Regions from separate parts of the Bradyrhizobium sp. SZCCHNR1051 genome, predicted to be linked through region 3. Evidence: predicted binding sites of a transcription regulator. Region 3 holds the regulator's gene; each other region holds the start of a gene.

Region 1 (5,589 bases), on a different contig from region 3:
CGAGGGCGAGAAGGTCGACACGATCGCGGTGCCGGCCGTGCTCGCCGCCTATAATTGGGCGCCGAACACCGACCGCTATCGCAAGCTCGCGACCTTCGTCGATGCCTTCTTCACCAAATTCCCGGCATTCCAGAATCCGCCGTTCCATCCGAAGTGGAAGGAGGTCTCGCTGTCGGCACCGCTGGCCGGCTGGCAGCGGCTGCCGTCCGCGAGCAAATGGCTGGAGAGCCATGCCATGGAAGGCGCACAGCGCGACCGCTTCGATGACTTCCTGAAGCAGAGCAGCGCCGGCAGGGCGATGCCGAGCGAGGCCGACCGCGAGGCGCTGTTCAAGCAGTACCAGGCCTGGGAGGCCGAGAAGACCGGCAGCGCCCGCGCCCAGGCGCGCGGCCAGCGCTGAGCTCGTAGCGTTCGACGAGGTCCCATCAGGAGAAAAGCCCCGCGAACGCGGGGCTTTTGCTGTTGTATGCTGTTGTGCCCGTCCGAGGCGCTGACTGCGGGAACCCGGCTTGCCGGCCCGAGCCGCCGTCAGCCGATATTCTCGCCGTCCTTCGCGACGTCAGCGTTCTTGTCTGCCGCCAGCCGCGCGAGTACGGCGCGGGCCGCGGCATGATGGTCGGGCGTGATGTTCGAGGCGACCATGCGGATGGCGGTGGCGAGCACCGCCGCGTCGTCGGTGAAGCCGAGGATGGGCAACACGTCAGGCATGAAGTCGAACGGCACGACGAAGTAGGCGATGGCGCCGAGCAGGGCGACCTGGACGTGCCGCGGCGTCTCCTTGTCGAAGGCGCAGTAATACGCCGCAAGCAGCTCCTCGGCGAACGGCAACCGCGCGACAACCTTCTTGAACTTGATCCAGAAACGGCGGCGAAGGGTCTCGCGATCCCGGGCCAGCCGCTCCGCGGGCTCGAAGCCAACGTTGTAGTCGGTCGCATCCGACATGATGTCCGATCTCCGGTTCCAGACGGCGCTGGAGGCGCCATGCTCGAGCTGTCATGTGGGGACGGCGACCTTGGCCGCAAGGCACCCGTATCCGCGTGGATTCGTCAGCCGCTGATCGTTGCGGCGATCGCATCCATCGCCTTGGCGAGCTCGATGTCGCGCGTGGTCACGCCGCCTGCGTCATGGGTCGTGAGGACCACCTCGACGGTGCGGTAGACGTTGCGCCACTCGGGATGATGGTCGTGCTTCTCGGCGACCAGCGCGACCCGGGTCATGAAGCCGAACGCTTCGTTGAAGTTCTTGAACGTGAAGGTGCGGGCGATGGCCTCACGGCCCTCCAGCTCGGACCAGTCGGGAAGCTCCCGCAGGGCGGTGGCGCGTGCCTCCGCCGACAATCGTTGCGGCATCTCGATCTCCTCTTGTGGTGCAATCGACTGGACACGTGGCAGCGTCCGGGCGATTGCGGGGCTACCTCCGGCTGGATCGCGCCGGTGTCCGGTTGCCAAGACTAGCCGAAAACGCATCCCGATCAGAGCCTTGTCACAGGCGCCATGCCGGGAGGGACTCGGAACTGTCCCGATCCTGCGGTAACTGGTGCGATGGTAACCATGACGCAGATGTCACCCCGGGCGGACAAGAAATTTGCTACAGTTCAACTCTATCGAAGGACGACGTGGCCAGACGAAGCCGCCTGTGGCATCGCCCGGGCCTGGGACCACCGGAGGACGGGAATCTGGTAGATACTCAGACCACGCCAGCGCAGCGCTCACGGATGCGCCCTGCCGTGTTCATCGTCATCGCCGGGATCCTCGCGGTCGTCGGCGCTTTGACGGGTGCCTACTATTTTGCGATGCGTCCCGTGGTGCTCAAGATCGCGGTCGGTCCGCCCAACAGCGACGACCTGAAGGTCGTCCAGGCCCTGACCCAGGCCTTTTCCCAGTCGCACGCCTCCGTCAGGCTGCGGCCGGTTCCGACCGAGGGCGCCGCCGAGAGCGCGCAGGCGCTGGCCGCCGCCAAGGTGGACCTTGCGATCGTGCGGGGTGACCTCGAGGTCCCAAAGAACGCACAGGCGGTAGCGACGCTGCGCAAGAACGTCGTCGTCCTCTGGGTGCCCTCGTCCGGCAAGGGCAAGAGCCGCAAGGGTGGCGCCAAGATCACGAAGATCTCGCAGCTCGCGGGCCACAAAGTCGGCATCATCGGCCGGACGCCGGCGAACGCGAACCTGCTGAAGGTCATCCTGCGCCAATATGGCGTCGACCCCGGCAAGGTCGAGATCGTCCAATTCCCGATCACCGAGGCCGCCGAAGCGGTCCGAAGCCAGAGGGCCGATGTCTATCTGGCGGCCGGTCCCATCAACAGCAAGATCACGGCGGATGCGATCGCAGCCGCCACCAAGGAGGGCGGCCCCCCCACCTTCCTGGCCATCGATTCCGCCGGAGCCATCGCACAGAACCATCCCGAATACGAGGCCACCGAGATTCCGGCCGGCGCGTTCGGCGGGGCGCCCGATCGCCCTGAAGATGAAGTGAAGACGATCAGCTTCAATCACCACATCGTGGCACGCAAGGGCCTCGCCGAATCGACGGTCTCGACGTTCACGCATCAGCTGTTCTCGGTGCGCCAGCAGCTGATGTCGGAATTTCCGCTTGCCGCCAAGATCGAGACGCCGGACACCGACAAGGACGCCGCGATCCCCGTCCATCCCGGCGCGGCGGCCTTCGTCGACGGCGAGGAGAAGACCTTCCTCGACCGCTACAGCGACTACATCTGGTGGAGCCTGATGGCGCTTTCGGCGATGGGCTCGGCCGGCGCGTGGTTCGCCGGCTATCTCAAGCGCGACGAACGCACCATCAACACCTCGCTGCGCGATCGTCTGCTGGAGATGATCACGATCGCGCGCAAGTGCGATTCGACCGAGGAGCTCGATCAGCTCCAGGCCGAGGCCGACGAGATCCTGCGCAACACGCTGACCTGCTTCGAGGACGGCGCGATCGAGCACGCGGCGTTGACCGCGTTCAACATCGCGCTCGAGCAGTTCCACAACGCGGTCGCCGATCGCAAGCTCATCCTGATGAGCATGCCCGCCAATCTGCAGCGAACCGGCGCGCAGTTGCGTGCCGCCGGCACCTGAGGTCTGCCACGCTCCCCTTGCGGCGGTGTCGCGCACTGCCCAAGACGCCGCGTGTAATTCCAGCGTCATCAATCTTTTCTAGGTCTGCCGGGCCGTGGCTCGCGCCTCCTCCCGCGCGCGATCCGACCAGGAGATCCGCATGACGCTTCGCATTCCTCGACCGCGCACAGCCCTGTCCCGCCGCCGCTTCCTGTCGACAGCCGCCGCAGCCGGCGTCACGACGCTGGCGATGCCCTATCTGAGCCGCGCCGCCGACCGGCCGCAGATCACGCATGGCGTGCAGTCCGGCGACGTTGGCATGGATGGCGGCGTGGTCTGGGCGCGTGCCGACCGGCCGTCGCAGATGCTGGTCGAGGTGGCGACCACCGAGTCGTTCAAGGACGCGCGTACGCTGCCTCCGGTCGCCGCACTTCCGGAAAGCGACTTCACGGCCAAGATGCTGATCGACGGTCTGCCCAGCGGCCAGGACATCTTCTACCGCGTCAAGTTCCGCGACCTTTCGCATGTCGCGGTCGAAAGCGAGGCCGCGCTTGGCCGCTTCCGCACCGCGCCCGGCAACAGGCGCGACGTCTCGTTCGTCTGGGGCGGCGACGTGGCGGGGCAGGGCTGGGGCATCAACCCCGACGATGGCGGCATGTTCACCTTCTCGACGATGAAGAAGCACCGCCCGGACTTCTTCCTGCACTCCGGCGACACCATCTACGCCGACGGTCCGATCAAGTCCGAGGTGAAGCTGCCGGACAACAAGGTGTGGAAGAATCTCACCGTGGAAGAGAAGGCGAAGGTCGCCGAGACGCTCGACGAGTTCCGTGCCGCTCACAAATACAATTTCCTCGACGAGAACGTCCGCGCCTTCAATGCCGAGGTGCCGATCTTCGTGCAGTGGGACGATCATGAGGTCACCAACAACTGGTCGGCCTCCAAGGAGCTGCCGGCCAGCTACAAGGAGCGCAACATCCAGCTGCTCGCGGCCCGCGCGGCGCGCGCCTTTCACGAGATGTATCCCATGCGCGAGAGCATCATCGAGCCGGGGCGCGTCTATCGCACGATCAATTACGGCCCTCATCTCGACGTGTTCGTGCTCGACGAGCGCAGCTACCGCGGCGCCAACGGTCCCAATCTCGAGGACAAATATGGTCCGGCGTCCTACTTCATCGGGCCGGAGCAGATGCGCTGGCTGAAGCAGGCGCTGCTCAATTCGCGCGCGACCTGGAAGGTGATCGCCTCCGACATGCCGCTCAGCATCATCGTCTATGACGACGCGGCCAACAAGAAGGGCTCGGAAGCGGTTGCCCAAGGGGACGGCCCGGCGCGCGGCCGCGAGCTCGAGATTGCCGAGATCCTGCGCTTCATCAAGACGGCGCCGATCCAGAACACGGTGTGGCTGACGGCGGACGTGCACTACGCGGCCGCGCACTATTACGATCCGAACAAGGCGCAGTTTCAGGACTTCGAGCCGTTCTGGGAGTTCGTCTCCGGTCCGCTGCATGCCGGCACGTTCGGTCCGAACGAGCTCGACAACACCTTCGGCCCCGAGGTGCGGTTCATCAAGGCGCCGGGCCTCGATAAGCAGAACCTGCCGCCATCGGCCGGCATGCAGTTCTTCGGCCACGTCAAGATCGAGGGCGCCACGGGCCAGATGACCGTGACCCTGCGCGATCGCGCCGACGTCGCGCTGTGGTCGACCACGCTCGATCCGAAGCTCGGCTGAGCTGTCGTTGTTCGGCGGCAAGACGATCGCGTGCTGCGACGGCAACTAGTCGCGTCGGCGCAGCACCGCCTCCAGCGCGTCGGTCGGGCAAGGCTTCGGCAGCCGTGGCCGGTCGGCGAACGCGGCCGGCACGCGGTCGGCGCCATAGCCGGTGGAGAAGGCGAAGGGAATGCCGAGCGCCGTCAGCCGCTCGGCAATCGCAAAGCTCTTTTCGCGGACCAGGCCGACATCGAGCAATGCGAATTGCGGGGCGCGCTCCGCGATCATGGCGAGCGCGGTCGCGACGTCGGCTGCGATCCTGATGTCGGGAACGCCGAGGTCGGTGATCGTGTCTTCCAATCCGAGCGCAATGATGGGGTCGTCTTCGACGACCAGCACATGTTGATAAAGCTCGGGCACGCCTGATTGCGAGCTGGTCATGGGATCTGCGGGTTCCAGGATGAGGGATGGGCGCCGCAGCCGGCGTCTCCTCTTGAGTGCGCTGGCGGGTTCCTGGAACCAAGGCAGCATATCAGAGTTCGTGTGTCGGTGCACTTGTGAACACAAGGAGCACGAATCACGCACATGCGTTGCGCGCAGGGGATGACGATGCTGAGCCAGGGTGTGACCACGCTGAACCGGGAGCGGCCCCACAACAACCTGCTGCTGCGGCTGAGTGCGGCCGACTACGCGCTGATTTCGCTGTATCTGGTGGAGGACGAGGCAACGCCGAACGATCTGCTCTACAGTCCCGGGGACGACGTGCAGATCGTGCATTTTCCCTGTGGGCCGGCGCTCACGTCCTATCTCGTCCCCAATGAGGACG
Region 2 (5,589 bases), on a different contig from region 3:
TGTAAACAGCAGGAGGTGCGCGACTGGTCGCTGCATGCGGACCGCATTGAGGTGAAGGCGGCCGACTTTCCGTCCTGACCTGCGGCTCAGCGGCCCAGCCCAGCCGGTGCATCGCTGGCCCCGGGGCCCAGCGAGCGCTGCACCATCACTGTGTCGCACCAGCGGCCGAAACGGTAGGCTACTCCCGGCAGCAGCCCCACCCTGACGAACCCGAAGCGCTCATGAATGCCGAGCGAGGCGACATTATCGGCGTCGATATAGCCGATCATCTGGCGATATCCGGCCGCGGCGGAAGCATCGATCAGCGCCTGCATCAGCAGCCCGCCGACACCACGGCCGAGATGCTCATGGTGGACATAGATCGAATGCTTGACCGCGAACCGGTAGGCCGGCCGCTTCCTGAACAAGACGACATAGGCATAGCCCACGACTTCGCCGCGGAATGTCGCGACAAGATGTGGCAGCCGATGATTTCGCAGATTCTTGCGCCGCTGCTTGAGGTCGTCCGGCTCGGGCGCCCCGGAACCGGCGGCGCTGTCCTCGACCCCGCGGCGGACATGCCGCCGGTAGATCGAGAGCATGGCCTCGACATCCTCGTCGCGTGATGGCCTGACGAGGACCGGCGGCTCGGTGTCGCGAGCCGTGATCGCGCTGTCCATGGTTCGAATTACTCTGCGCAGACATAGGTATGGAGCCGGATCCGGCCAGCTTCGTCGATCTCCTTGTACAGCCCCTGGATCTCGACGTCGAAGCCGGGATAGGTGTTGAACGCCCGCTCGAACATCTTGAGGTAATCGATCATCGGCTTGGCGCGGTCGGATAGCCGCTCGCCCGGAACGATGGTGGCGATGCCCGGCGGATAGACCACGAAGGGGGTCGTCGCAATGCGCCCGGCGATCCGATCGATCGGCAGGTAGTCGACCTCGTTGCGCATCAGCGCACGCGCCGCCTCGCGTGGTGACATCGCGATCTCCGGCATGTGCTGCGGCTGGAACTGCTTTGCCTGCAGCGCGCTCACCTCGGCTTCGCGGTAGAAGCGGTGCATCTCGGCGCAGAGGTCGCGCAGCCGCAGCTTGCCGTAACGCGCAAAGCGCTTGCGGGTGAACTCCGGAATGGCGTCCTCCAGCAGCACGTTGTCATCGTGGAGCCGCTTGAAGGCGACCAGGCCACTGATCAGGGTTCCCGCCTTGCTCGCCTCGACCCCCGGCGTCAGCAGGAACAGTAGCGAGTTGAGATCGTTCTTCTCCGCCACGATGCGGTTCTCGCGCAGATATTGCGCGACGATCGGAGCCGGGATGCCGTGATCGGCATAGCCGCCGGTGGCGCGATCGAAGCCCGGGGTCAGCAGGGTCAGCTTGTTCGGATCGGTCATCGCGAAGCCGGGGGCGAGATCCGGAAAGCCGTGCCATGCCGCGCCCGGCGTGAGCTGCCACAGCGCAGTATCGGTCGCGAGCTGGTCGGTCGAGATCGCCTCCCAGGCCACGTCATGGCTAGCCCCGGGATTGGCCGCATCGGGGATCGATACGCGATCCGGAACGAATGGCTCGAAGAACCAGCGCCGCGCCGGATCCTTCTCCTTCTCCTCGAATTCCCGGCGCATCGCCCTGATCTTCTTGCGCAATTCGATTCCGAGCCGGATCGTGTCGTCCCACAGCACCTCGCCGGAGCGGCCCTTCATCATCTGCGCGCCGACGTCCAGCGAGGCGAATAGCGGGTAGAACGGCGAGGTCGAGGCGTGCTGCATGAAGCTTTCGTTGAAGCGGCGATGCTCGACCCGCCGCCGCTGGCCCTTGATGTGGCGGTCCTTGACGTGGATCTGCGAGGCCTGGGAGAAGCTCGCGAGCTGCTTGTGGGTCGATTGCGTGGCGATGATGCCGGGGGCGTCGGGTCCGAGATCGCCGAGGCCCATGGCGAAGCGGCCAGTGTAGAGCGGGTGGAATTTCATGAAGCCCGCCCAGGCCTCGTCGAACATGATGTAGTCGCAGAGGTGCCCGATCCGCTTCAGGATCATCTCGGCGCTGTGGATCGTGCCGTCATAGGTGCACTGCTCGACCACCGCGACGCGGAACGGCCGCTCCTTGCGCCAGGCGTCGGGGTCCTTGACCAGCGGGTTGTCGCGGATCTGCTGTCGCAGATGCTCTTCGTCCAGCAGATCCCAGCGCATCGGGCCGATCAGGCCCCAGGGGTTGCGAACCGTTGGGACGTAGATCGGGACGCCGCCCGAAATCAGCAGCGCGCCGTGATGAGCGGCCTTGTGGTTGTTGCGATCGAACAGCACGAGGTCGCCGTCGGTGACCAGGGCCCCGAGCACGACCTTGTTGGAGGTCGAGGTACCGTTGAGGACGAAATAGGTCTTCTCGGCGCCGAAGATCTGCGCGGCTTCCTTCTGCGCGCGCAGCGCCGGCCCCTCATGGGTCAGGAGATCGCCGAGATCGAGCACGGAATTGTCGAGATCGTCGCGGAACACGGCCTCGCCGAGATGCTCGACGAAGACCCGGCCGATCGGGCTGCGGCTATAGAACACGCCGCCATTGTGCCCGGGGCAGGTCCAGAGCTGGTTGCCTTCCTCGGCATAGTCGACCAGCGCGCCGAAGAATGGCGTCTTCAGTGTCTCGGCATATTGCTTCAGCCGGCTGACCAGGTTCTTGGCGATGAAGGCTGGAGTCTCCTCCGACAGGAAGACGTATCCGTCGATGAAGTCGAGCACCTCGACCGGCAGATCCTCGAACCGCTTGCGGCGGATCAGGAGGATGATCGGGAAGTCCAGTCCGCGACGGCGCATCAGGTTGATCAGCGACGCCGTCTTGCCTTCCAGGCCCTTCTTGCCCCAATCGACGACCATGCAGCCGATCGCGGCATCCGTCTGCACCGCGATCTCGGCGTCCTCCAGCTTGCGGGCGCGCACCACCTCGAAGCCCGAGCGCTGGATCTCCTCGATGATCTGGTTGAAGCGGAGCCCCGCAAGGTCGTCGGTCTCGAACACGGGCGCGGCGAACAGGAAGGTGAAGCGGCGGAAGTATTCCATGACAGTCTTTCGGGCTGGGTGGGCAGCCACCTGTCGTCACGTTCGATGACGCTTCGATGACAATAGGGCGTCTCACGGAGCTTGTCTCGGCCGCCTCGCAGTGGCAATCGTCCCGAACCCGAGTGACGCTGAAAGGATCCGTGGTGCTTCCCGAATGGATCAGCCTTGATTGTGTGGCGCCGTCCGAGCTCCATCGGCAGGCGGCGCTGGAACGCCAGGCCCAGTTGACCAAGCCGATTGGCGCCCTTGGGCGATTGGAGCAGGTGGCGGTCGAGCTGGCGGCGCTGCAGGCGTTGGAGCGGCCGGGGGCCGATCGGGTCCCGGTGGTGCTGTTCGCGGGGGACCATGGCATCGCGGCGCGGGGCGTGTCGGCGTATCCGCCGGAAGTGACGGTGCAGATGCTGCACAACTTCGCGGCCGGTGGCGCAGCGATCTCGGTGCTGGCGCGCAACCTCGGCTGTCCGCTGGAGGTGGTCGACGTCGGCACGCTGGCGAGCGAGCCGGTGCCCGGCGTGATCGTCGACAAGCCGCGGCGCGGCACGCGCGACTTCAGCACCGAGGCGGCGCTGACGCTGGAGGAGGTCGCGTTTGCGGCCGAAGCCGGACGGCGCGCGGTGGTGCGGCAGGCCGATCACGCGCCGCAACTCGTGATCTTCGGCGAGATGGGGATCGGCAACACGACATCGGCGGCAGCGATTGCCGCCGCGCTGCTGTCATGCGCGCCCGCGGACATCGTCGGCAGCGGCACCGGGCTCGACGCCGACGGACGGGCCAGAAAGGCTGCGGTGATTGCCGATGCGTTGGGGCGACACGGGCTCACGGCGGGAGCGGCCGTCGCGGATGTCCTGGCTGCAGTCGGCGGCTTCGAGATCATTGCGATGGCCGGCGCGATCGTCGCCGCCGCGCAGCGGCGCTGGCCGGTGCTGGTCGACGGCTTCATCGTCTCTGTCGCGGCGCTGGTCGCCGTCCGCCTCAATCCCTCCTGCCGTCCGTGGCTGCTGTTCTCGCATCGCTCGGCCGAGCGCGGCCACGCCATCGTGCTCGACGCGCTCGGTGCCCGTCCGCTGATCGACCTCGATCTGCGGCTTGGCGAGGCCTCGGGCGCCGCCACTGCGCTGCCGATCATTCGGTTGGCCTGCGCGCTCCACGGGGGCATGGCCACCTTTGCGGAGGCCGCCGTCTCGGGAGCCAAGTCCTGATGCGGATCGATCTGCTGCGGCACGGGACGACAGGACGGGACGGCTATCTCGACGGCCGTACCGACCCGCCGCTCAGCGACCTCGGCTGGGATCAATTCCGGCGGCAGACGCGGAGCCTGATCTGGCACAGCGTCGTCAGCTCGCCGTTGGCGCGCGCACGTGCGGCAGCGGAGGATTATGCCCGGCAGACCAACTGTGCGCTGGACATCGATGCGGATTGGAGCGAGCTCGATTTCGGACGCTGGGACGGGCGGACGCATCGCGACATCGCCGCGGAGCCCGGAGGCGAAGCCTTGCTCGACACCTTCCATGCCGATGCTGAGGTCCGGGCGCCGGGCGGTGAGAGCTGGTCCGATTTGCAGGCGCGAGTGGCGCGCGCAACACATCATATCCTTGTCCGGCCCGAGCCTGCGCCGGTTCTCGTGGTGACCCATGGCGGCGCCATACGCGCAGCGCTCTCGCATCTGCTCGGCTGGCCGCTGCACCAGCTGTGGAGCTTACGCATTCGCCCTGGTACGCGGATCACGCTCGAAGCCGGGCAGGGCGATGATGGTGTACCTTGGGGCGAAATCGTCGAGATCATCCAGCCATGATGCTTCGTGAATTCTGGATCGCATTGCAATTCCTGACACGGCTGCCGACACCGCGGGTCGCTGAGTTACGACCGGACGATCTGGCGCGGGCGTCGGTCTGGTTTCCGGCAGCCGGACTGGTGATTGGCGCCTGTCTGGCGCTGGTCGCCCGCCTTTTTCATGATGCCGATCCGTGGATCGTCGCGCTGACCGTGCTGGTCGCCTGGATCGGGATCACCGGCGCGCTGCATCTCGATGGGCTCGGCGACGTCGCCGACGCGTTCGGCGCCTCGCATGGCAAGCCGGAACGCTTCATCGCCGTGCTGGGCGATCCCCATGCCGGCAGCTTTGCCGTCGTCGCGATCAGCTTGCAGATCGCCGCCAAGCTGGTGCTGATCGCCGAGCTGGCGACGGGCCCGACGGCCTGGGCGCTGGTGCTGATCCCGGCCTGGGCACGCTGGGGGACTTTGATCTGCAATAAGACCCTGCTGTCGTTGAAGCCGGGGCTGGGGGCGAGCATCTCGAACAGCGTCGGCTGGAACGTCATCGTCGCCTGGGGCGGCGCACTCGCGATCGGCGCGCTGGCCGGCGCGGTGCCGACGCTGATCGCGATCGTTCTCGTTCCGGGAATCGCGTTCTATTGGCAATGGCGGCTCGGCGGCATCACCGGCGATTGCCATGGCGCCAGCATCGAGGTCACGGAAACGCTGCTGCTTGCCGCCTGCGTGCTCGGTTAGAAGGCATCGCCGAGCGCCGGCGCCAGCCGGTGCCACTCGGACGCATTGCCCGGCAG
Region 3 (5,589 bases):
GAAGCCGCCTACGGGGTCGGCTGCACCACCTGGGAGGTCGTGCGCAGCGTCGTCATTCCCTACACCCGCGTCGGCGTCATCGGCGGCGTCATGCTGGCGCTGGGCCGTGCGCTCGGCGAAACGATGGCGGTGACCTTCATCATCGGCAACTCGTTCCGGATCTCATCCTCGATCTTCGCGCCGGGCACCACGATCTCGGCCGCCATCGCCTCCGAATTCCAGGAGAGCGACGGGCTGCACCAGTCGAGCCTGATCCTGCTCGGTCTGCTGCTGTTCGTGCTCACCTTCTTCGTGCTGGCGAGCGCGCGGCTGATGCTCATGCGGCTCGAAGCCAAGGCGGGAAGATAAGCCATGTCCAGCGCTGATACGCTTACACTCGATGCGCCGGTCAATCCGATCTATGCGCGCCGGCGCCGCAGGGACATCGTGATCCGCGGCCTCTGCGTCGCCGCCGCGATGTTCGGCGTCACCTGGCTGGCGCTGATCCTGTTCACGCTGTTCTATAACGGACTCGCCGGCCTCAGCCTGCAGGTTTTTGCCGCCGACACGCCGCCACCCGGCTCCAGCGAAGGCGGCCTGCGCAACGCCATCGTCGGCTCCTTGATCATGACGATCATCGGCGTCGGCATCGGCGCGCCGCTCGGCCTGTTCGCCGGCACCTATCTCGCCGAATACGGCCGCAACGACCGCCTGACCTCGGTGATCCGCTTCATCAACGACATCCTGCTGTCGGCGCCCTCGATCATCATCGGCCTGTTCATCTATGGTGCGGTCGTGGTGCCGATGGGCGGCTTCTCGGCACTCGCGGGTTCCCTTGCATTGGCGGTCATCGTGATCCCGGTGGTGCTGCGCACCACCGAGGACATGCTGCTGCTCGTGCCCAACCCGCTGCGCGAGGCGGCGTCTGCGCTCGGCCTGCCGCGCTCGCTGGTGATCCGCCGCATCGCCTATCGGGCGGCGCGCTCGGGCCTCATCACCGGCGTGCTGCTTGCCACCGCCCGCGTCGCCGGCGAGACCGCGCCTCTGCTGTTCACCGCGCTGTCGAACCAGTTCTGGAGCCTCAACCTTTCCAGGACGATGGCGAACCTGCCCGTCACCATCAACAATTTCGTCCAGAGCCCTTATGCCTACTGGAAGCAACTGGCCTGGAGCGGAGCCCTTCTCATCACTCTGGCCGTGCTCGCCCTGAACATCGGTGCACGCATTCTCGGCGCCGAGAGGAACACCAAATGACCGAACTGTCCGTCTCCGTCAGTCAGCCCAATCACGCTCTTCACGGCAAGGCGCTTCCGGATGCGCCGGCCAAGGTGACCGCGCGCAACCTCAACTTCTACTACGGCGACCATCACGCGCTGAAGAACATCAACCTGTCGCTGGGCACCAACCGCGTCACCGCGTTCATCGGCCCGTCCGGCTGCGGCAAGTCCACGCTGCTGCGCATCTTCAACCGGATGTACGATCTCTATCCGGGCCAGCGGGCGACCGGGCAGCTGATGCTCGACAACACCAACATCCTCGATCCCAAGCTCGATCTGAATCTGCTGCGCGCCCGGGTCGGCATGGTGTTCCAGAAGCCGACGCCGTTCCCGATGACGATCTACGAGAACATCGCCTTTGGCATCCGCCTCTATGAGAAGATATCGAAGTCGGAGATGGACGACCGGGTCGAGAAGGCGCTGCGCGGCGGTGCGCTGTGGAACGAGGTCAAGGACAAGCTCAACGCCTCGGGCCTGTCGCTGTCCGGCGGCCAGCAGCAGCGACTGTGCATCGCGCGCACCGTGGCGGTCCGGCCGGAGGTGATCTTGTTCGACGAGCCGTGCTCGGCGCTCGATCCGATCTCGACCGCCAAGGTCGAGGAGCTGATCCAGGAGCTCGCCGAAAACTACACAATCGCCATCGTGACGCATAACATGCAGCAGGCGGCGCGCGTCTCCGACAAGACCGCCTTCATGTATCTCGGCGAGCTGATCGAGTTCGACGACACCAGCAAGATCTTCACCTCGCCGAGTGATCGGCGGACCCAGGATTACATCACCGGCCGGTTCGGCTGACGCCGACGACATTGTCTTCAGGAGATCATCATGGCCAGTGAACATACCGCCAAGGCGTTCGACAGCGATCTGCAGGACCTCACCCGTCTGGTATCGGAGATGGGCGGCCTCGCGGAGCGGCTGATCGTCGATTCCGTCGATGCGCTGGTGCGGCGCGACATCGCGCTCGGCCAGAAGGTGGTCGCCACCGACGCCGAGGTCGACAAGCTGCAGCGCATCATCGAGGAGCGCGCCGTGCTCACGATCGCCCGTCGCCAGCCGATGGCGGTCGACCTGCGCGAGATCGTCGGCGCGATGCGCGTGGCGACCGATCTGGAGCGCATCGGCGACCTCGCCAAGAACATCGGCAAGCGCGTCGCGGCGCTGGAGAGCGACTTCCATCCGCTGAAGCTGATCCGCGGCCTCGAGCACATGACCGATCTGGTGCAGTCGCAGGTCAAGACGGTGCTGGACGCCTATGCCGCGCATGACCTGCCGGCGGCGATGACGGTGTGGAAGGGCGACGAGGAAGTCGACGCCATCTGCACCTCGCTGTTCCGCGAACTCCTGACCTACATGATGGAGGATCCGCGCAACATCTCGTTCTGCATCCACCTGATGTTCTGCGCCAAGAACATCGAGCGCATCGGCGATCACGCGACCAACATCGCCGAGACTGTATTCTATATGATCGAAGGCCAGCAGATCATGGACAAGCGCCCGAAGGGCGACATGACGAGCTTCGCATCGACGATTCCCGGTAACTAAGAGAGACGGTTCAGACATGGGCGCCCGAATTCTGGTGGTGGAGGACGAGGAGGCGCTGACGACGCTGCTGCGCTACAACCTCGAGGCCGAAGGCTACGAGGTCGAGACCGTGGCGCGCGGCGATGAGGCTGACACGCGGCTGAAGGAGCGCGTTCCGGATCTCGTCGTGCTCGACTGGATGCTGCCGGGCCTCTCCGGCATCGAGCTGTGCCGCCGCCTGCGCGCGCGCTCCGAGACCCGGCAACTGCCGATCATCATGCTGACGGCGCGCGGCGAGGAGAGCGAGCGCGTGCGCGGACTCGCCACCGGTGCCGACGACTACATCGTCAAGCCGTTCTCGGTGCCGGAGCTCCTGGCGCGCGTGAAAGGCCTGCTGCGGCGGGCGAGCCCGGAGCGGCTGGCGACCGTGCTGTCCTATGGCGACATCGAGCTCGACCGCGAGAAGCGCCGCGTGGCGCGCTCGGGGCGGCCGATCGATCTCGGCCCGACCGAATACCGCCTGCTCGAATTCTTCCTCGAGCACCCCGGCCGCGTGTTCAGCCGCGAACAGCTGCTCGACAGCGTCTGGGGCCGCGACATCTACATCGACGAGCGCACCGTCGACGTCCATATCGGCCGCCTGCGCAAGCTGCTCAATCCCGGCCGCGAGCAGGACCCGATCCGCACCGTGCGCGGCGCCGGTTATGCGCTCGATGATCGCTTCGCCAAGAGCGAGCAGGTGTAAGGGGCGATCGGGCGTGAGGATGAAGCAGGTGTGAGGCGCGAGCGGGCCCGATTGAGGAGATCGCGGTCCGCTTTCCGCCACGCCGCCGCCGTCTTGATCGTGTCTGCTTCGTGGCCCGTCACGATGTTTCGGTCCCAGCGGACGCCCTTGATCAAGACCATCATCATATCTCTTGTCATGCTGCTCGGCAGCCTGGCGGGCGCCCCGGCCGCCGAGCTCGAAGACGCGGTCGCGGCGGCAGGCAACGGGCAGCATGCGGCGGCGATGCGACGGCTGCTGCCGCTGGCCGCCAAGGGCGATGCGCGGGCGCAGTTCGACGTCGGCTTCATGCAGGCGTTCGGCTGGGGCGTGCCGCGTAATCCGAGCGAGGCGCTGGCCTGGTACCGCAAGGCCGCCGATCAGGGGCTAGCCGTCGCGCAACATTATCTCGGCATCGCCTACGTCAATGGCGAGGGTGTTGCGAGCAATTACGGCGAAGCCAGTCGCTGGTTCAGCCGCGCCGCGGCGCAGGGCTTCGCGCAGTCGCAATACATGCTCGGCCTGATGCTGCTCGACGGCCGTGGCGCAAAGCAGGACGTCGTGCAGGGTTATGCCTGGCTGGTGATGGCCGGCCGCAACGGCGTGCGATCGGCCGGCCGCGACGTGCAGCGGGTCAGGTTGACCGAGCCGCAGCGCGTCCAGGCCCAGAGCGCCATTGCGTCCTGGCAGCCGAAACCGGAATCGGCGGAGGCGGGCATTGCCACTCCGCGTCCGGAGCAACTGCTCGGGCTCGATCGCCACATCGGCGAGGTCGTCGATCCCACCTCCTGGCCGGCGTCGTCGATCGGCGTCGTCACCGTCGCGCAATACTCGAGCGGCGGCTGGTGCACCGGCACCCTGGTGGCGCCGCGCGTCGTGCTCACCGCCGCGCATTGCGTGTTCAACGGCGTGGCGCAGGTCAGCCCCGGCAATGTCCGCTTCCTGGCCGGCATGAACCGTGGCACGCCGGCGGCATCGTCGGTCGCCGACAAGCTGATCGTGGCGCCCGATTTCGTGCCGACCCGGCACGACAGATGGTCGCTCGACCGCTCGCCCGCCGATTGGGCGCTGATCGTGCTGAAGGACGCGCTGCCGTCGAAGCCGGTGGCGGTCAAGGCGCTGACCCGCGAGGAGCTCGCGGCTGCGACCACGGCCGGAACCATCTCCGAGATCGGCTATGGCCAGGAGCGGCGCTATTCGCCGACCGGCCAGCGCAATTGCAGCGCCGGCATGACCGGGGATGCCCGGCTGTTGACAGTGCATTGCCTGGCCAATTTCGGCTATTCGGGCTCGCCGATCCTCGCCGAGGTCGGCGGGGAGCCGGCCGTGGTCGGCATCTTCTCGGCGTTCCACGAGGAGACCCGGCTGATGTTCGCCGCCCCCGCGAGCCAGTTCGAGGCGGTCGTGCGGCGCGAGATCGCGGCACAGAGTGCCTCGGCGCGGTGAGGGAAGGAGGGGGCGAGAGGGACGAGGTCCCCGCCGCTGGTCATGATCTGTGCGTGACTGGATAGCGGGTTGCCAAGCGAGAGGGCAATCCGGGAAGCGCCGCCCAGGTTTTCCTGCAGCTTTTGCCTGCAGCGGGGGCTTTACCGAACTGGCCTGGCTCTTGCTATAGTCCGAGTATGACGATTGTTCCAATTGATCATCCTCGGGCCGCGCGGCTGCTGTGGTGGCGGTCGCAGCCCGGCCGGACCGTCGCGCTCGTCGCCGGGCTGGTCGCGGCCAACGCGCTCGCCTGGGCCTGGGCATTCGCGCTCTACGCCGACCGGCCCGCCATCGTCGGCACCGCGATGCTGGCTTGGCTGCTCGGACTGCGCCATGCGGTCGATGCGGATCACATCGCGGCGATCGACAACGTCGTGCGGAAGCTGGTGCAGGACGGTAGCGCCCCGCGCGCCGCCGGCCTCTATTTTGCGCTCGGCCATTCCAGCGTCGTCGTCATCGCCACCATCGTCGTGAGCCTCATCGCCGGCGCCGACCTCCTGGATGAAGAGAGTGCGATCAGGGCGATCGGCGGCGTCATCGGCACGTCGGTATCGGCCGGCTTCC
Region 4 (5,589 bases), on a different contig from region 3:
CCGCTGTCGATGCTGCTGCCCGACGTCGTCGGCTTCAAGCTGACCGGCGCGTTGAAGGAAGGCGTGACCGCGACCGACCTGGTGCTGACCGTCACCCAGATGCTGCGCAAGCTCGGCGTGGTCGGCAAGTTCGTCGAGTTCTTCGGCCCCGGCCTCGACCATCTCTCGGTCGCCGACAAGTCGACCATCGCCAACATGGCCCCCGAATATGGCGCGACCTGCGGCTTCTTCCCGGTTGACGCCGCCACCATCGACTATCTCAAGACCTCGGGCCGCAAGGGCCCGCGCGTCGCGCTGGTCGAGGCCTATGCCAAGGCGCAGGGCCTGTTCCGCACCGCCAAGTCGGCGGACCCGGTGTTCACGCAGACACTGACCCTCGATCTCGCCGACGTCGTGCCGTCGATGGCTGGTCCGAAGCGTCCCGAGGGCCGCATCGCCCTGCCGGCGGTGGCCGAGGGCTTCGCCACCGCGCTGGCCGGCGAGTACAAGAAGAGCGATGCCGCGCAGCGCTTCCCCGTTGAGGGCAAGGACTTCGACATCGGCCATGGCGATGTCGTCATCGCCGCCATCACCTCCTGCACCAACACCTCGAACCCGAGCGTGCTGATCGGCGCCGGCCTCTTGGCCCGCAACGCCGCCGCCAAGGGCCTCAAGGCCAAGCCGTGGGTGAAGACCTCGCTCGCCCCGGGCAGCCAGGTGGTCGCCGAGTACCTGGCTAACTCCGGCCTGCAGAAGGACCTCGACAAGGTCGGCTTCAACCTGGTCGGTTTCGGCTGCACCACCTGCATCGGCAATTCAGGTCCGCTGCCGGAGGAGATCTCGAAGTCGATCAACGACAACGGCGTCGTCGCGGCGGCCGTGCTGTCGGGCAACCGCAACTTCGAAGGCCGCGTCTCGCCGGACGTGCAGGCCAACTACCTGGCCTCGCCGCCGCTGGTCGTGGCCTACGCGCTGGCCGGCACCGTGACCAAGGATCTTTCGGTCGAGCCGATCGGCATCGGCAAGGACAAGAAGCCAGTCTACCTGAAAGACATCTGGCCGACGACCAAGGAGGTCAACGACTTCGTCAAGAAATTCGTCAAGGCGTCGATCTTCAAGAAGCGCTACGCCGACGTGTTCAAGGGCGACACCAACTGGCGCAAGATCAAGACGGTCGAGAGCGAGACCTATCGCTGGAACATGTCGTCGACCTACGTGCAGAACCCGCCGTATTTCGACGGCATGAAGAAGGAGCCCGAGCCGATCAAGGACATCGTCGAGGCCCGCGTGCTGGCGCTGTTCGGCGACAAGATCACGACCGACCACATCTCGCCGGCCGGTTCGATCAAGCTGACCTCGCCCGCCGGTAAATTCCTCAGCGAGCACCAGGTCCGCCCGGCCGACTTCAACCAGTACGGCACGCGCCGCGGCAACCACGAGATCATGATGCGCGGCACCTTCGCCAACATCCGCATCAAGAACTTCATGCTCAAAGGTGCCGACGGCAACATTCCGGAAGGCGGCCTGACCAAGCACTGGCCCGACGGCGAGCAGATGTCGATCTACGACGCCGCGATGAAGTACCAGGAAGAGGGCGTGCCGCTGGTGGTGTTCGCCGGCGCCGAATACGGCAACGGCTCGTCGCGCGACTGGGCTGCGAAAGGTACCCGGCTGCTCGGCGTCCGCGCCGTGATCTGCCAGAGCTTCGAGCGCATCCATCGTTCGAACCTGGTCGGCATGGGTGTGCTCCCGCTCACCTTCCAGGAAGGCACGTCCTGGTCCTCGCTCGGCCTGAAGGGCGACGAGAAGGTCACCATCAAGGGCCTGCAGGGCGACCTGAAGCCGCGTCAAACCCTGACCGCCGAGATCGTGTCGGCCGACGGGGCGGCGCAGCAGGTGCCGCTGCTCTGCCGGATCGATACGCTGGACGAGCTGGACTACTATCGCAACGGCGGCATCCTGCACTACGTGCTGCGCAAGCTCGCTGCTTAACCAAAGCGCGACGCGACAGTTTGGCTCACTCTGAAGTGAGTAGCAGGTGATGAAGGAGGCGGCCTATGACAAAGGCTGCCTCCTTTTCGTTTGCAATCTATTAACTACGAGGGCGGCTTCGCAGATCATTGACGCGGCAGGGCGCAGCGGACCATGTTCCAGACAGGACAGTGACGATGAGTGGACAGATGTCGTGGTGGTCGCGCGCGGCGCTGAGTGTCTGTGCGGTCATCGCTTTCGTCCGGCCGGCTGCGTCCGATCCGCGTGCGGTGATCGAACTCTTCACGTCCCAGGGCTGTTCATCCTGCCCGCCGGCCGACAAGATCCTCGGCGAGCTCGCCAGAGATCCCTCGGTCATCGCGCTGTCCCTGCCGATCGACTACTGGGACTACCTGGGCTGGAAGGACACGCTGGCCGACTCCCGCTTCACGGCCCGGCAGCGGGCCTATTCCAGGGCGCGTGGCGATCGCGAAGTCTATACGCCGCAGGCGGTGGTCAACGGCTCCGTGCATGTGATCGGCAGCGACCGCGAGGCGATCGAAGGCGCCATCGAGGAGACCGTCCAGGGTGGCAGCGTGATGTCGGTGCCGGTGAGGCTGTCGGTCGACGGCCAGGACCTCACTGTCTCCGTGGCCGCGGCCAACGACCAGATGCCGCGCAAGCACGGCGAGGTCTGGGTCTGCTCGATCTCGCGGGTGGTCCCGATCTCGGTCGGCCGCGGCGAGAACAGCGGCCGTGATCTGACCTATTACAACGTCGTTCGCGGTCTTCAGAAACTGGGTGACTGGAATGGGTCGCCGGTCAGATGGAGCGTGCCGCTGGAGAAGATCGCCCGCGAGGGCGTCGATGGCACCGTCGTCTATGTGCAGGACGGCAGTCGCGACCGCCCCGGTGCGATGCTCGGGGCCGCCTTTTCCGAGTTGCCATTGGTCGGACGGGCTTCAGCAACGGCGCGTGCTCCCGAGCGCTGATCTTCCATCGTCCTGATCTTCGTTTCCGTTGACCTGCGGTAAGGCGCGTCACGTCCATAGGACGGAGGCGCGCCATAACATGTTCCGTGCAGCTCACGCCAAAAAAGCAAAAGGACCAACTTGCGTTGGCCCTTTGCCTTACTTGTGAATGGACCCGATCCTGACGACCCCGGGGGGCTGGGGGCTGAGGAATCCGGAACCGAAAGGACCGGGCCAACGCACACGAATCTTATGCCTAAGGTCGGGGGCGGTCGGTGGGCGGAAAGACGGCGCGATTATGATTCTGCTAACGATCCCGTGACGCTTGCGTGTTCGCGGAGTTCGCGCGGTTGGCATGCGCGGCCGAACTTCAACAATGAAAACGGCCCCTTGCGGCTTCCGGCGGATGGCGCGATCATGTCACACAGATGACAGGAGGACGCTCATGAACCTCACTCCGGAGGATGCCGACCCCAGCGAGAACCGCGCGGCGGCGCGCAACGCGGCCGCAGCGCCCAACCGGGTGACGTTCGATCGCCTCGAGCTGAATCGTATCCTCAACCTCTACGGCCGCATGGTCGCCGACGGTGAGTGGCGCGACTATTCGATCGACTTCCTGCGTGACCGGGCCGTTTTCTCCGTGTTTCGCCGGGCGTCCGAGGTGCCGATCTACCGCATCGAGAAGGACCCGCGGCTGGCGCGTAAGCAGGGCATGTACAGCGTGGTCTCGGCCACCGGCCTGATCCTGCGCCGCGGTCATGAGCTCGAGCGCGTGCTGCTGGTGATCGCGCCGAAGCCGGCGCTGGTCTGATCCCACGCGCTCCGGCTGATCCTGACATTCCGACTGGCGTTGCTTACGCCGGGACGTCGCTGCTCCCGGCCCCGAGCGGGCGCTGCATCATCACAGTATCGAGCCAGCGGCCGAATTTCAGGCCGACGCTCGGGTGGGTGCCGATCATCTGGAAGCCGCAGGCGGTATGCAGCCGGACCGAGCCGGCATTGGCGGAGTCGCCGATGACGGCGATCATCTGGCGAAAGCCTCCCTCCTCACAGGCGTCGATCAGCCGCCGCATCAGTCGCATTCCGATGCCACGACGCTGGCTGGCGGGGGCGAGATAGATCGAGTTCTCCACCGTGAAGCGATAGGCCGGGCGAGGCCGGTAAGGCCCCGCATAGGCATAGCCAACCACCTCTCCGTCCAGCAGGGCGGCGAAATAGGGAAAGCCGTCGTCGGTGAGCGCCCGGAAGCGGCGCGTCATTTCCGTCAGATCCGGAGGGTCGAGCTCGAAGGTGGCCGTGCCCTCGCGGACGGCCTGGCCGTAGATGGCGGTGATGGTGGGAAGGTCGGCCTCCCGGGTGGGCCGGATCTCAATGTCGGACATGGTGGAAACATACCAAAGCGGACGCGGCGATCAATCCGGCCTCGCGGCATGGCTGCCGTCGCGCACGCGCCGCGGTCGCAATTGGCTTGCGCAAACGAAAAGCCCCGGCGGTGAGGCCGGGGCTTCGAAGGTCGCTCGTGTGAGCCGCTGGCTCAGTCGCGCTGTCCGAGCAGCTGCAGCAGCAGCGTGAACAGGTTGATGAAGTTCAGGTACAGCGACAGGGCGCCGGTGATCGCTGCGCGCTCGGCAATGTCGCCGCCCGCGGAAGCGTAGCCGTAGATGTACTCGTTCTTCAGACGCTGCGTGTCCCAGGCGGTCAGGCCGGCGAACACGAACACGCCGATCACCGAGACGATGAACTGCAGCATCGAGCTCGCCAGGAACAGGTTCACGAGGCTCGCCAGCACGATGCCGACCAGGCCCATGAACAGGAACGAGCCCATGCCCGTCATGTCACGCTTGGTCGTGTAGCCGTACAGGCTGAGCGCGCCGAACGTCGCCGCGGTGATGAAGAACACCCGCACGATCGAGGTGTGGGTGTACACCAGGAAGATCGACGACAGCGAGATGCCCATCAAGGCCGAGAACACCCAGAACAGGATCTGCGCGGTCGACGGCGCCAGGCGGTTGATGCCGGCCGAGATCGCGAACACCATGACCAGTGGGGCCAGGATGAACAGCCACTTCAGCGGGCTCACGAACATCGCGTAGCCGAACTGCGTCAGGTACGCGTTGCCGAACTTGAATACGCCGGCAGCCGGATCGCCGGTCACCGACGCCATGTAGACGCCCAGCGCCGCGAGGCCGGTGATGGCCAGGCCGATGCTCATGTAATTGTAGATGCGCAGCATGTAGGCGCGCAGACCGGCGTCGACGGTCGCGGCATCGGCGCGCCCGGCCACCCGGCCAAAGGGTGAAGCATAATTGCGGTCTAGGTCCGACATGGTCGATTCCCGTTGGTTGCCCGGCAGTCCGGTCCTGGCAGGACCTTTAGCCGGTTCTCGAAAAACCCTATCTCATACCCACTGCCACAGATATTAAATTTGCGTCATCGGCAAAATCGCCATCTTTTGGCAGGTCTCTGAGCCCATTCCCTAGATGGGAAACTAGCATATCCGCCGCAAGCGTCCACGCGCGGCTGAATGTCGCTCCGCGCGCGTCCCAGCCGTATAAGTCGCGTTAACCGTGCGGCATGAGCGCGCAAGCCGCTAGAGATTCCGAAGGACCGTCGCCGGCTTCTGGTTGAGCGCAAGGAGGGTGCCGGCCAGACCGAGGCCGACCGTCAC

Evidence for each region. Region 3 encodes PhoB, which activates phosphate uptake and scavenging genes when phosphate is short. Its sites were predicted from a motif close to TGTCATNNANCTGTCAT; they were not measured.
Region 1: a site for PhoB is predicted at 3,126-3,142, ahead of QW868_RS08905 (alkaline phosphatase D family protein). Genes of this name have one in related genera too.
Region 2: a site for PhoB is predicted at 3,071-3,087, ahead of QW868_RS11585 (Orn/Lys/Arg decarboxylase N-terminal domain-containing protein). Genes of this name have one in related genera too.
Region 4: a site for PhoB is predicted at 3,339-3,355, ahead of QW868_RS05045 (DUF2794 domain-containing protein). Genes of this name have one in related genera too.

The regions. Positions count from the first base shown of each region.
Region 1 is NZ_JAUEYJ010000006.1:88,948-94,536, reverse strand. It holds gene QW868_RS08925 (TAXI family TRAP transporter solute-binding subunit) at 1-400, shown strand, start outside; gene QW868_RS08920 (YkvA family protein) at 529-942, opposite strand; gene QW868_RS08915 (4a-hydroxytetrahydrobiopterin dehydratase) at 1,047-1,466, opposite strand; gene QW868_RS08910 (TAXI family TRAP transporter solute-binding subunit) at 1,727-3,073, shown strand; gene QW868_RS08905 (alkaline phosphatase D family protein) at 3,213-4,784, shown strand; gene QW868_RS08900 (response regulator) at 4,830-5,204, opposite strand; gene QW868_RS08895 (Crp/Fnr family transcriptional regulator) at 5,373-5,589, shown strand, end outside.
Region 2 is NZ_JAUEYJ010000008.1:47,346-52,934, reverse strand. It holds gene QW868_RS11595 (hypothetical protein) at 1-78, shown strand, start outside; gene QW868_RS11590 (N-acetyltransferase family protein) at 87-659, opposite strand; gene QW868_RS11585 (Orn/Lys/Arg decarboxylase N-terminal domain-containing protein) at 668-3,025, opposite strand; gene cobT (nicotinate-nucleotide--dimethylbenzimidazole phosphoribosyltransferase) at 3,169-4,224, shown strand; gene QW868_RS11575 (histidine phosphatase family protein) at 4,224-4,817, shown strand; gene cobS (adenosylcobinamide-GDP ribazoletransferase) at 4,814-5,533, shown strand; gene cobD (threonine-phosphate decarboxylase CobD) at 5,530-5,589, opposite strand, start outside.
Region 3 is NZ_JAUEYJ010000017.1:53,192-58,780, reverse strand. It holds gene pstC (phosphate ABC transporter permease subunit PstC) at 1-348, shown strand, start outside; gene pstA (phosphate ABC transporter permease PstA) at 352-1,233, shown strand; gene pstB (phosphate ABC transporter ATP-binding protein PstB) at 1,230-2,051, shown strand; gene phoU (phosphate signaling complex protein PhoU) at 2,082-2,798, shown strand; gene phoB (phosphate regulon transcriptional regulator PhoB) at 2,815-3,522, shown strand; gene QW868_RS21120 (trypsin-like serine protease) at 3,670-4,986, shown strand; gene QW868_RS21115 (HoxN/HupN/NixA family nickel/cobalt transporter) at 5,163-5,589, shown strand, end outside.
Region 4 is NZ_JAUEYJ010000003.1:308,977-314,565, reverse strand. It holds gene acnA (aconitate hydratase AcnA) at 1-1,971, shown strand, start outside; gene QW868_RS05050 (DUF1223 domain-containing protein) at 2,160-2,942, shown strand; gene QW868_RS05045 (DUF2794 domain-containing protein) at 3,367-3,732, shown strand; gene QW868_RS05040 (GNAT family N-acetyltransferase) at 3,776-4,303, opposite strand; gene QW868_RS05035 (Bax inhibitor-1/YccA family protein) at 4,456-5,247, opposite strand; gene QW868_RS05030 (ABC transporter permease) at 5,512-5,589, opposite strand, start outside.